3 regions of the Nonomuraea sp. NPDC049649 genome follow, and region 3 is predicted to be linked to each of the others. Evidence: riboswitches for the same ligand, from Rfam matches in the RefSeq annotation. Region 3 holds a riboswitch; each other region holds the start of a gene.

Region 1 (3,260 bases), on a different contig from region 3:
GACCCGTACAAGCAGGTCCTCGCCGCGGCCGGGGGCGGGCAGCACCACCGGCTTTGCCGAGACGACCGGGACGGCTGTTGTGATCATGGGTGGGCCCTTCTAAAAGGTGGCCGATAGGTCGCCGCTCTGAGATGATGAAGCGGGACGATGTCCCGTTTGACGATACGGGACAGTGTCCCGTTTGGCAATGCCGTCGGAGGGACGCGATGAGCGACAACCGGAGCCGGGCCCGGCCCAAGCGGGCGGACGCCCGGCGCAACGAGAAGAACCTGCTCGACGCGGCCGCCGCGATCTTCGTCACCTCAGGCGTCGACGCGCCCATCCGCGACATCGCGGCCAAAGCCGGCGTCGGCACCGCCACCATCTACCGCCACTTCCCGACGCGGGCGGACCTCATCATCGCCGTCTACCGGCACCAGGTGGAGGCCTGCGCCGAGGCCGGCCCCGCCCTGCTCGCCGAAGGCCCCACCCCGTACGCCGCGCTGGAGCGCTGGGTCGGCCTCTTCGTGGACTTCCTGGTCACCAAGCACGGGCTCGCCGCCGTCCTGCACTCCGACGACGCCGGGTTCCAGGCGCTGCACGCCTACTTCCTCGACCGGCTCGTCCCCGTCTGCGCCCACCTGCTCGACGCCGCGGCCACCGCCGGCGAGATCCGGCCCGGACAGGAGGCGCTGGAGCTCATGCGGGGCATCGGCAACCTCTGCATCGGCGCCGACGACCCCGCCTACGACGCGCGCCGCATGGCCGGGCTCCTCATCACGGGCCTGCGCGTCCGCTAGATGTTGGTGGCGGCGGGATGCGCCGCGAACAGCACGCGGTGAAAGACTCACTCCACCGCACCAAGGGATGGCTCGACGGTCTCTCATTCGCGCTCCTGGCCGAGGAATGGCCCGCTCACGAGTGATTAAAGCGGAGGCGCTTGGGAGTCCCAGCCGGAACGAAGATCACGCTGGCACGACGAAACTCCCTTCGTGAGCCGGTAGGGAGGTGTGCGCCTGGTGTTACGTCAATATCAAGGCCGTCACGAGGTGAGTCAACTTAAGGGTGTGTCGCCTGTTTGTGGCTATTTGCGGCTTTTGTCGGATTGCATTAGCTTGAAGCTCCATTTGCCCAGACCGTGCGTTCCCCGCCCCCGGGGAGGCGCACGGCCGCCGAATCCGTTCGCGGAGCCGGGGACCCAACCCCTTGGGGTGAATCGGCGCACGCCGTAGGGCACTTCCACGCCCGAACCCGTCAGCTAACCCGGTAGGCGGCATGGAAGCAAGGAGCAAACCCCACATGCATGTCACCCACCGGCTGCGCGGTGCCCTGCTCGCCCTCGCCCTCGCCGGCGGCGTAGCGACCGCCGGAGCCACCGCCGCCCACGCCGCCCCTCCGGCCGGCGTCGTCCAGGCCGCCCCCGCCCACGCCGCCGACGCGCCCCAAGTCCTGGCCAAGGCCGCCCACCTGGTCGACGCCACCACCGGCCAGGTCCACCTCAGCAAGGACGCCGACCTGCGCAGGCCGGTGGCCAGCCTCACCAAGATGATGACCGCGTACGTGGTCCTCCAGGAGGCCGACCCCGCCGACAAGGTCACCGTCACCAGCGCCGACGTCAGCTACGCCTCCCGGGGCGGCGCCGCCGTCGCCTACCTGCGCGCCGGCGACACGCTGACCGTCGAGGACCTGCTGTACGCGCTCATGCTGCCCTCCGGCGCCGACGCCGCCCACACGCTCGCCCGCGCGTTCGGGCCGGGCGTCGAGGCGTTCGTGGACAAGATGAACGCCACCGCCCGGCAGCTCGGCATGAACGACACGCTGTACGTGAACGCCGACGGCATGCCCTACGGCGGCGGCGGCCACTCCACGGCCCGCGACCAGGTGCGCCTGGCCCAGGCGGTGCTCGCCGACCCGACGCTGAAGAAGGTCACCTCCACCCGCTACCACACGGTCCCCGCCACCTCCGAGCACCGTTCGTACTCCTGGCGCAACACCAACCGCCTGCTCGGCTCGTACGGCGCGCTCGGCGTCAAGACCGGCTACACCCGCGCGGCCGGTTTCACGCTCGCCTTCGCCGCCGAGCGCGGCGACAGCACGCTGGTCGGCGTCCTGCTCGGTGAGACCAGCTCCACCCGCCGCTTCCAGACGGCCGGGGCCCTGCTCGACTGGGCCGCGGCAGCCGCCCGCCGGTAACACGGCCGGAGCGGGGACCCCTTACAGTCCTGTTGGACCTTCGGAGGACGGGACGGTATGGATTTCGCACTGTGGATCGTCGCGGGACTGCTGGCGGCCGTGTTCGCGCTGGCCGGGCTGATGAAGCTGGCCCAGCCCAGGGAACGGCTCGCGGCCTCGGGGCTGGCCTGGGCCGGTGACTTCCCGGCCGGCGCGGTCAAGGCCATCGGCGGCCTGGAGGTGGCGGCCGCGCTCGGGCTGCTCCTCCCGGCGACGACCGGCGTCCTGCCGATCCTGACCCCGCTGGCGGCGGGCGGCCTGGTCCTCGTCATGCTCGGCGCCGCGGTCACGCACGCCCGGCGCGGGGAGCTGCCGGCCATCGCGGTCAACGCGGTGCTGCTCGTCCTGGCCGCGGTCGTGGCCTGGGGCCGCTTCGGCCCCTACGCCTTCTGACGGCGGGACCGTCAGGACGCGGTGGAGACGCGTTCCACCAGGTCCGGCTGGAAGACCACGTGCCGGTGCTCGTGACCGTGCGGGTTGTTGGCCTCCTCCAGGAGCATCAGCGCCGCGGTACGGCCGAGCTGCGCGCGCGGCTGCCGGATCGACGACAGCGGCACGGCGGCGGCCGCGGCGAAGTCGATGTCGTCGTACCCGAGGATCGCCACGTCGGCGGGGACCCGCAGGCCGCGCTGGGTGAGCTCCTGCAGCACCCCCATCGCCACCAGGTCGTTCGCGCAGAACACGGCGGTGGGCCGCTCCTCACGGGGCAGGTCGGCGAGCTCCTTGCCCGCCGCGCGGCCGGTGGCGACGGTGAGGTCGGGCAGCGGGATCACGGTCAGGCCGGAGGTGTCGCCGAGCGCGGCGGCCAGGCCGCGGTGGCGGTCCTCCACCTGGCGGACGGCGAACGGCCCGCCGGCGAAGGCGATCCGCCGGTGTCCCCGCTCCAGCAGGTGACGGCCGGCCAGCCGCCCGCCTAGCACGTCGTCCACCGAGACGGCGCAGCCGTAGGAGTGGCGGGTCGAGCTGTCGAACAGCACCACCGGGATGCCCCGGGAGATCAGCCCGCCGAGCCGCTCCCGCTGGCCCGAGGCGCTCACCGGCGTTATGAG
Region 2 (3,260 bases), on a different contig from region 3:
ATCAACCAGATCGAGCTGCACCCGTGGTTCCAGCAGCACGAGCTGCGCGAGTTCCACGACAAGAACGGGATCCTCACCGAGGCGTGGAGCCCGCTCGGCTCCGGCAAGGGCCTGCTGGACGATCCGGCGCTCGCGGTGCTGGCGGAGAAGCACGGCCGCACGCCCGCGCAGATCGTGCTGCGCTGGCACATCCAGATCGGCAACGTGGTCATCCCGAAGTCGGTGACCCCGTCGCGGATCAGGGAGAACATCAACGTGTTCGACTTCATCCTGGACCACGAGGACATGGCCGCGATCGGGGCGATGAACGCCAACCGCCGCCTCGGCGCCGACCCCGACGAGCTGGGGTAATTGGCACATATATCGCTTTCGCGGATGAGTCTGTACGATCTTCCGCGTGCGTGACTTAGCCTGGGGCATCGCGGCGACCGGCGGCATCGCCCGGACGGTGGGCGCGGTGATCGCCGCCGAACCGGGGATGCGGGTGGCCGCGGTCGGCTCCCGCGACCTGGGCCGGGCCAAGGCGCTGGCCGCGACGCTCGGCGCCGGCTCCGCCCACGGCTCCTACGCCGAGCTCTGCGCCGACCCGGCGGTGGACGCCGTCTACGTCGCCACCCCGCACGCGCAGCACCTCGAGGTGGCCGAGGCGGCCATCGCGGCGGGCAAGGCGGTGCTCTGCGAGAAGCCGCTCGCCGCCACCGTGGCCGACGCCGAACGGATGGTCCGGCTGGCCCGCGAGGCCGGGGTCTTCCTGATGGAAGCGATGTGGACGCGGTTCAGCCCGCTGATCCGCATGCTGGCCGCCGATGAGCGGTTCGGGGAGATCCGCTCGGTGCGGGCCGCGTTCGGCTTCGCGCATCCGTACGATCCGGCGCACCGGCTCTGGGCGCCCGAGCTGGGCGGCGGCGCCCTGCTCGACCTGGGAATCTACCCCATGGGGCTGGCCCAGCTGTTCCTCGGGCAGCCCGAGAGCATGAGTTTCACCGGCTCGCTGGCACCGAGCGGCGTGGACGCCGAGGCGGGCGGGCTGATGAGATACCCGGGCGGCGCGCGGGCGCTGGTGGAGTGCTCGCTGCTCGCAGGATATGCCAACGACGCCAGTGTGGTCGGCACCGGGATGCGGGCCGACATCGACGCTCCGTTCTGGGCTCCGCGGCGGGTCGTGCTCAGCAGGCCGGGGATGGAGCCGGAGGAGCACGTGCTCGGGGATCCGGCGGAGAACGGGTACGCCGGAGAGCTCCGGGAGGTCCGCGACTGTCTTGCGCGGGGCCGCACCGAGAGCGAAGTCATGCCGCTTGACGAAAGCCTTGCCATGATGCGGCTTCTGGCCGAAGCGCGGGCGCAGCTCCGCTAGCTGCGGCTTTAGGGCGCTTGCCGTCTCTTGCCGGATACGTTACCTTACTCGGCATTCGCGACGAACGTCCGGTTTGTCCGTTCATGTCCGAGTAGATCGTCGCCTCGCAGGACCGCCCTGCGACCGCTGAATCCGCCCTGCGCGGAACCGGGGACCCACTTCCCTCGGGGTGAATCGGCGCCTAGCGCGCCGTAGGGCAGCTTCCACGCCCGAACCCGTCAGCTAACCCGGTAAGCGGCATGGAAGCAAGGAGTATCTCCCCTCGATGGTCAGGCACCGTCTTTCCCCTTCCCCCAAACCCAGCCGGCTCCGCGCCGCCCTCGCCGCCGCCCTCGCCGCCTGCACTCTGGGCGTCGCCCTCCCCGCCCACGCCGACCCCGGCAGCGACCGGGTCCAGGCCGCGGCGCAGGACTCCGAGAAGAAGATCACCGCCACCGCCTCCGACGTGCTCGCCCTGGCCAGGGCGCAGATCGGCATCACGGAGAACGCCCAGGGCGGCGGCACCAAGTTCCAGCACTGGTATGCCGGCTCGCAGCGCGCCCTGGAGACCGTCGCCCGCGACGGCGGCCACCCCAGCGCCTACCTGAACGCCCCCTGGTGCGCGATGTTCGTCTCCTGGGTCGGCGAGCAACTCGGCGCCGGCTCGCAGGTCGGCTCGGACGCCTACACGGTGACGCACGCCCAGTGGTTCAGGGACAACAACCGCTGGGGCACCGAGCCCAGGCCGGGCGCCGTCGTCTTCTTCGCCTGGAACGGCAGCAACAGCATCGGAGCCATCCAGCACGTCGGCTTCGTGGTCAAGGACAACAACAACGGGACGATCACCACGATCGAGGGCAACACCGGCCGCGGGAAGGTCGAGGAGCGGATCCGTCCCAAGTGGCAGGTCGTGGGTTACGGCTACCCCGAGTACGCCGCCTGAGTTCTCCGGAAGAATCCCGTGAGGTGTCGATCCGGGCACCGCTCGCCCGACGCTCAGGCGAGACCGGGATTCGAGGAGAACCACCGTGAAATTCATGATCATCGGTAAGGGCAGCGCCGAGACCGAGGCGGGCGTCATGCCGAGCCAGGAACTCGTCGACGACATGATCGCCTACAACGAGTCGCTGGCCAGGGCCGGCGTCCTGCTGGCCGCCGAAGGGCTGCACCCCAGCTCCCGCGCCGCCCGCATCGCCTACGGCAAGGGCAAGCCCAAGGTCATCGACGGGCCCTTCGCCGAGACCAAGGAGATCATCGCCGGCTTCTGGCTCATCCAGGTCAAATCCCGCGAGGAGGCCATCGAATGGGCCCTGCGCGTCCCCGTACCGGAAGGCGAGGAGGGCGTCGGCCTGGAGGTCTGGGAGGTCTTCGACGCGGCCGACATGCCGGAGACCTCCATGACCCCGGAGACCGCCCGGCGCGACCGGGCGGTGCGGGAGGGCCTGGAAGCCGAGCGTCCGGACTCCTGACGGGCGGGGCCGCGACCTCCGTCTGGCGCGGAACGGAGGTTGCGGCCCGCCCGTCGGGCTGTTTGCATGGCCGGGTGACAGCTTCGGACACCCACCGGGCCGTCGAGGCCGTCTGGCGCATCGAGGCGGCGCGGCTCATCGCCGGGCTCTCCGGCATCGTGCGCGACGTCGGCCTGGCCGAGGAGCTGGCGCAGGACGCGCTGGTCGCGGCGCTGGAGCAGTGGCCCCGCGAGGGCGTGCCGCGCAACCCGGGCGCCTGGCTGATGACCGTGGCCAAGCGCCGCGCCGTCGACCTGATCCGCCGCAACAGAACGTACGAGCGCAAGCTCGCCGAGCTGGGCCGCGACCTCGAAGACCGCCTGGAGGACGACGAGCCGCCGGAGGCCGGGGAGATCGAGGACGACCTGCTGCGGCTGGTGTTCACCGCGTGCCATCCGGTGCTGCCGGCCGAGGCCCGG
Region 3 (3,260 bases):
ACCCTGAGCCAGCTGGGCGTCAACATCGGCTACGTCGCCGTCCCGCTCGTGGCCGTGTCCGCCTTGGACGCCGGTCCCGGTGAGGTCGGCGTGCTGGCCACGTTGAGCACCGTCGCCTTTCTCCTCATCGGCCTGCCAGCCGGCGCGTGGGTGGATCGGATGCGCCACCGGCGGGTGCTGATCGGCGCGGACCTGGCGCGGTTCGCGCTGTCCGCCTCCGTGCCGCTGGCCTGGTGGGCGGGCTCGCTCACGCTCGGCCAGCTGTACGTGGTCGCCCTGCTGAACGGATGTGCCACGGTCTTCGCTGACGTCGGCGCCCAGAGCACGCTGCCGCGCCTGGTGGGCCGGGACGGGCTGGTCCAGGCGAACTCGGTCATCGTGAGCCTGATCGCCGCCGGGAACGTGGCAGGGCGCGGCGCGGGTGGCGGGCTCGTCCAGCTGCTCACCGCGCCTGTGGCGCTGGCCTGCGCGGCGGTCGGGCATCTCGCGTCGGCGCTCCGGCTCCTGGCTCTGCCCGCCACTCCGGCCGCGCAGGCGGTGGACGGGACGTCTGTGCGGCTGTCCGCGCAGATCAAGCAGGGGGTCCGTCATGTCTTCGACAGCCGCGAGCTGCGGGCGCTCGCGTTCACCGGGACCCTTATCAATCTCGGGTCCTCGATGGCCAACACCATGCTGCCGGTGCTGTTCGTCCGGGAGCTCGGGCTTCCGGCGGGTGCGCTCGGCCTGTTCTGGGCGGCGGGCGGAGCCGGGCTGCTGCTGGGGGCTCGCTGCGCCGGGCCGGTGTCCCGCCGGATCGGGTACGGGCCGACTCTGGGATGGGCCGGGCTCTGCCTGGCGCCCGCGGGGCTGCTGGTGCCGCTCGCCGGTCACGGCCCCTGGCTGTGGGTGGCCGGGGGCGGCTGGCTGCTGGCGATGTTCAAGACCGGCATGGACAACGTCCTCGGGGTGACCATCAGGCAGCGGATGACGCCGGATGACCTGCTCGGGCGGATGAACGCGACCTTCCGCTTCGTCCTGACGGGCGCGCTCGCGGTCGGCGCCGCCGCGGCGGGGGTGATCGGCGAGGTGGCCGGCGCCCGCGCCGCGCTCTGGACCGGGGGCGTCTTCCTGGCGATCGCCTTCCTCCCGGTCTTTCTGTCGCCCGTACGCGTGCTGCGCGAACCGCCGGTCACGGTGGCCGCGCCCCAGCGGGCGTGAGGCGGGGCTCGCCGGTCTTGCTCACGCCGGTACGCGGGCTGCGGGAGCCTCTAGCGGGTGCGGGCGGTCGCCCAGTCCAGGAGGGCCTGGGCGGTCTGGAAACGGCGGCCGGAGTCCGTCTCGCCGAGGATGACGCCGATCACGCGGTTGCCGTCGCGTTCGCCGGCGAAGGAGAGGGTGTAGCCGGCCGCTCGGGTGAAGCCGGTCTTGACGCCGACGGCGCCGGGGTTGGCGAGGAGGCGGTTGGTGTTCTTCCAGGAGTACGGGCCGTGCTCGGGGGTGGCCTTGAGCGTGTAGAAGCGGGTGGAGGTGATCTCCTTGAGTGCCTCGTTGTCCAGGACCGCCTTGGCGAGGGTGGCCTGGTCGCGGGCGGTGGAGTGGCCGCCGCCCCCGTAGGGCATGCCGTCGGCGTTGACGTACTGGGTGCCGGTCATGCCGAGTTCGGCGGCGGTGGCGTTCATCTTGGCGACGAAGGCGGGGACGCCGGGGCCGTAGGTGCGGGCGAGCGCGTGGGCGGCGTCGGCGCCCGAGGGGAGCATCAGGGCGTGGAGCACGTCCTCGACGGTGAGGGTGTCGCCGGCGCGCAGGTGCGCGACCGCCGCGCCGCCCTGGGCCGCGTATCGGACGTCCTCGTCGCTGATCGTGAGCTTGTCCGTGGGCTTGGCCTGCTTGAGTACGGTGTACGCGGTCATCGCCTTGGTGAGGCTGGCGACCGGCCTGCGCAGGTCGGCCTCCTTGCTCAGGTGCACCTGGCCGGTGTCGGCGTCCACCAGGTACGCGGCCTCGCCGAGGACGGCCGGGGCCTTGACGGCGGGCTTGTGCTGCTGGACGGCGGCCGCGGGCGCGGAGTCGGCGGCCTGGGCGGCGCCGGCGCCGGCGGTCGCGGCGCCCGCGGCGACGGCGAATCCGAGCAGGGCATGGCTGAGCCGGTGAGTGAGACGCATGAAGGAGTTGCTCCTAGCTTCCATGCCGCCTGCCGGGTTAGCTGACGGGTTCGGGCGTGGAAGTGCCCTACGGCGTGCGTGCGCCGATTCACCCCGGTGGAAAGAGAGAGTGGGTCCCCGGCTCCGCGAAGATGGCGGATTAGGCGGCCGCGCGAGAGGGCGCGGTCCGGGCAATGAACGGCAGCGGTCAAACCACCACTGCAAGCTCCAAAACTACCCAAAGGCCACAAATCGGTCAAGGGGCTGTCTCGGATCCGTCACGAAAGGTTCGTGATCGTGCCGTACCGGCACAAGGATCGGCTCCCCGGGGAAGTTCTGCACGTCAGGGGTGCCGCGCCGGTTCTGCCGCGCGGCACGCGCCGTCACCTAGTGAGGACACCGATATGCAACCCCGTCTCGACCTGAGGGCCAGCGCGCTCGGCGCGAAGATCGCCAAACGGATGCACAGCGTGGTCCTGGCCATCCACCAATCCCCGTTGCCCCAGACCACCCAGGACCTGGTGATGCTGCGCGCCAGCCAGATCAACGGATGCGGATTCTGCATCGACTACCACACCAAGGACGCCACGGCCGCGGGGGAGACCCAGGCCCGGCTCCACCTGGTCGCGGCCTGGCGGGAGTCGACCGTGTTCACCGAGGCCGAGCGGGCCGCGCTGGCCCTCACCGAGGAGGGCACCCGGCTCGCCGACGCCCACACCGGCGTGTCCGACGAGACGTGGGAGCAGGCGCGCCGGCACTACGACGAGGACCAGCTGGTGGCGCTCGTCTCCCTGATCGCCATGATCAACGCGAACAACCGGCTCAACGTGATCGTGCGCAACCCTGGAGGCTCCTACGAGCCCGGCGTGTTCTCCGGCCTGGCGAACTAGCCGGCCCCCGCCGCGGACAGGTCCGTCTGTACGGAGTCGAGCGGGATGGGCGTGAACATCGGCGGCTCCTCCTCGGGGGTGAGCGCCGTCGGCCCGTAGATCCAGTCGATGAAGGAGTAGTCGTGGACGTCGCGGGCCCGCAGGATCGCGTTGCGCTGGAGACGGGGGAGTCCGTCCAGGTGCCACAGCTCGCCCCAGTCGCGGGCGGTGAGCAGGACGCGCCGGCAGTGCTCGGGACGGACCGCCTCGT

Evidence for each region. Region 3 has a riboswitch for cyclic di-AMP ahead of AB0J42_RS00940 (D-alanyl-D-alanine carboxypeptidase family protein). Riboswitches for the same ligand answer to the same signal wherever they lie in the genome.
Region 1: linked by a shared signal. The riboswitch ahead of AB0J42_RS32185 (D-alanyl-D-alanine carboxypeptidase family protein) and the one ahead of AB0J42_RS00940 (D-alanyl-D-alanine carboxypeptidase family protein) in region 3 are both predicted to bind cyclic di-AMP.
Region 2: linked by a shared signal. The riboswitch ahead of AB0J42_RS21030 (CHAP domain-containing protein) and the one ahead of AB0J42_RS00940 (D-alanyl-D-alanine carboxypeptidase family protein) in region 3 are both predicted to bind cyclic di-AMP.

Annotation. Positions count from the first base shown of each region.
Region 1 is NZ_JBFAOH010000042.1:23,685-26,944, forward strand. It holds gene AB0J42_RS32175 (chlorophyllase) at 1-87, opposite strand, end outside; gene AB0J42_RS32180 (helix-turn-helix domain-containing protein) at 207-779, shown strand; cyclic di-AMP (ydaO/yuaA leader) riboswitch at 1,140-1,267, shown strand; gene AB0J42_RS32185 (D-alanyl-D-alanine carboxypeptidase family protein) at 1,279-2,172, shown strand; gene AB0J42_RS32190 (DoxX family protein) at 2,230-2,604, shown strand; gene AB0J42_RS32195 (LacI family DNA-binding transcriptional regulator) at 2,616-3,260, opposite strand, start outside.
Region 2 is NZ_JBFAOH010000016.1:28,960-32,219, reverse strand. It holds gene AB0J42_RS21040 (aldo/keto reductase) at 1-351, shown strand, start outside; gene AB0J42_RS21035 (Gfo/Idh/MocA family oxidoreductase) at 398-1,354, shown strand; cyclic di-AMP (ydaO/yuaA leader) riboswitch at 1,469-1,606, shown strand; gene AB0J42_RS21030 (CHAP domain-containing protein) at 1,620-2,276, shown strand; gene AB0J42_RS21025 (YciI family protein) at 2,371-2,802, shown strand; gene AB0J42_RS21020 (RNA polymerase sigma factor) at 2,877-3,260, shown strand, end outside.
Region 3 is NZ_JBFAOH010000001.1:201,570-204,829, reverse strand. It holds gene AB0J42_RS00945 (MFS transporter) at 1-1,197, shown strand, start outside; gene AB0J42_RS00940 (D-alanyl-D-alanine carboxypeptidase family protein) at 1,248-2,141, opposite strand; cyclic di-AMP (ydaO/yuaA leader) riboswitch at 2,153-2,297, opposite strand; gene AB0J42_RS00935 (carboxymuconolactone decarboxylase family protein) at 2,525-3,010, shown strand; gene AB0J42_RS00930 (FAD-dependent monooxygenase) at 3,007-3,260, opposite strand, start outside.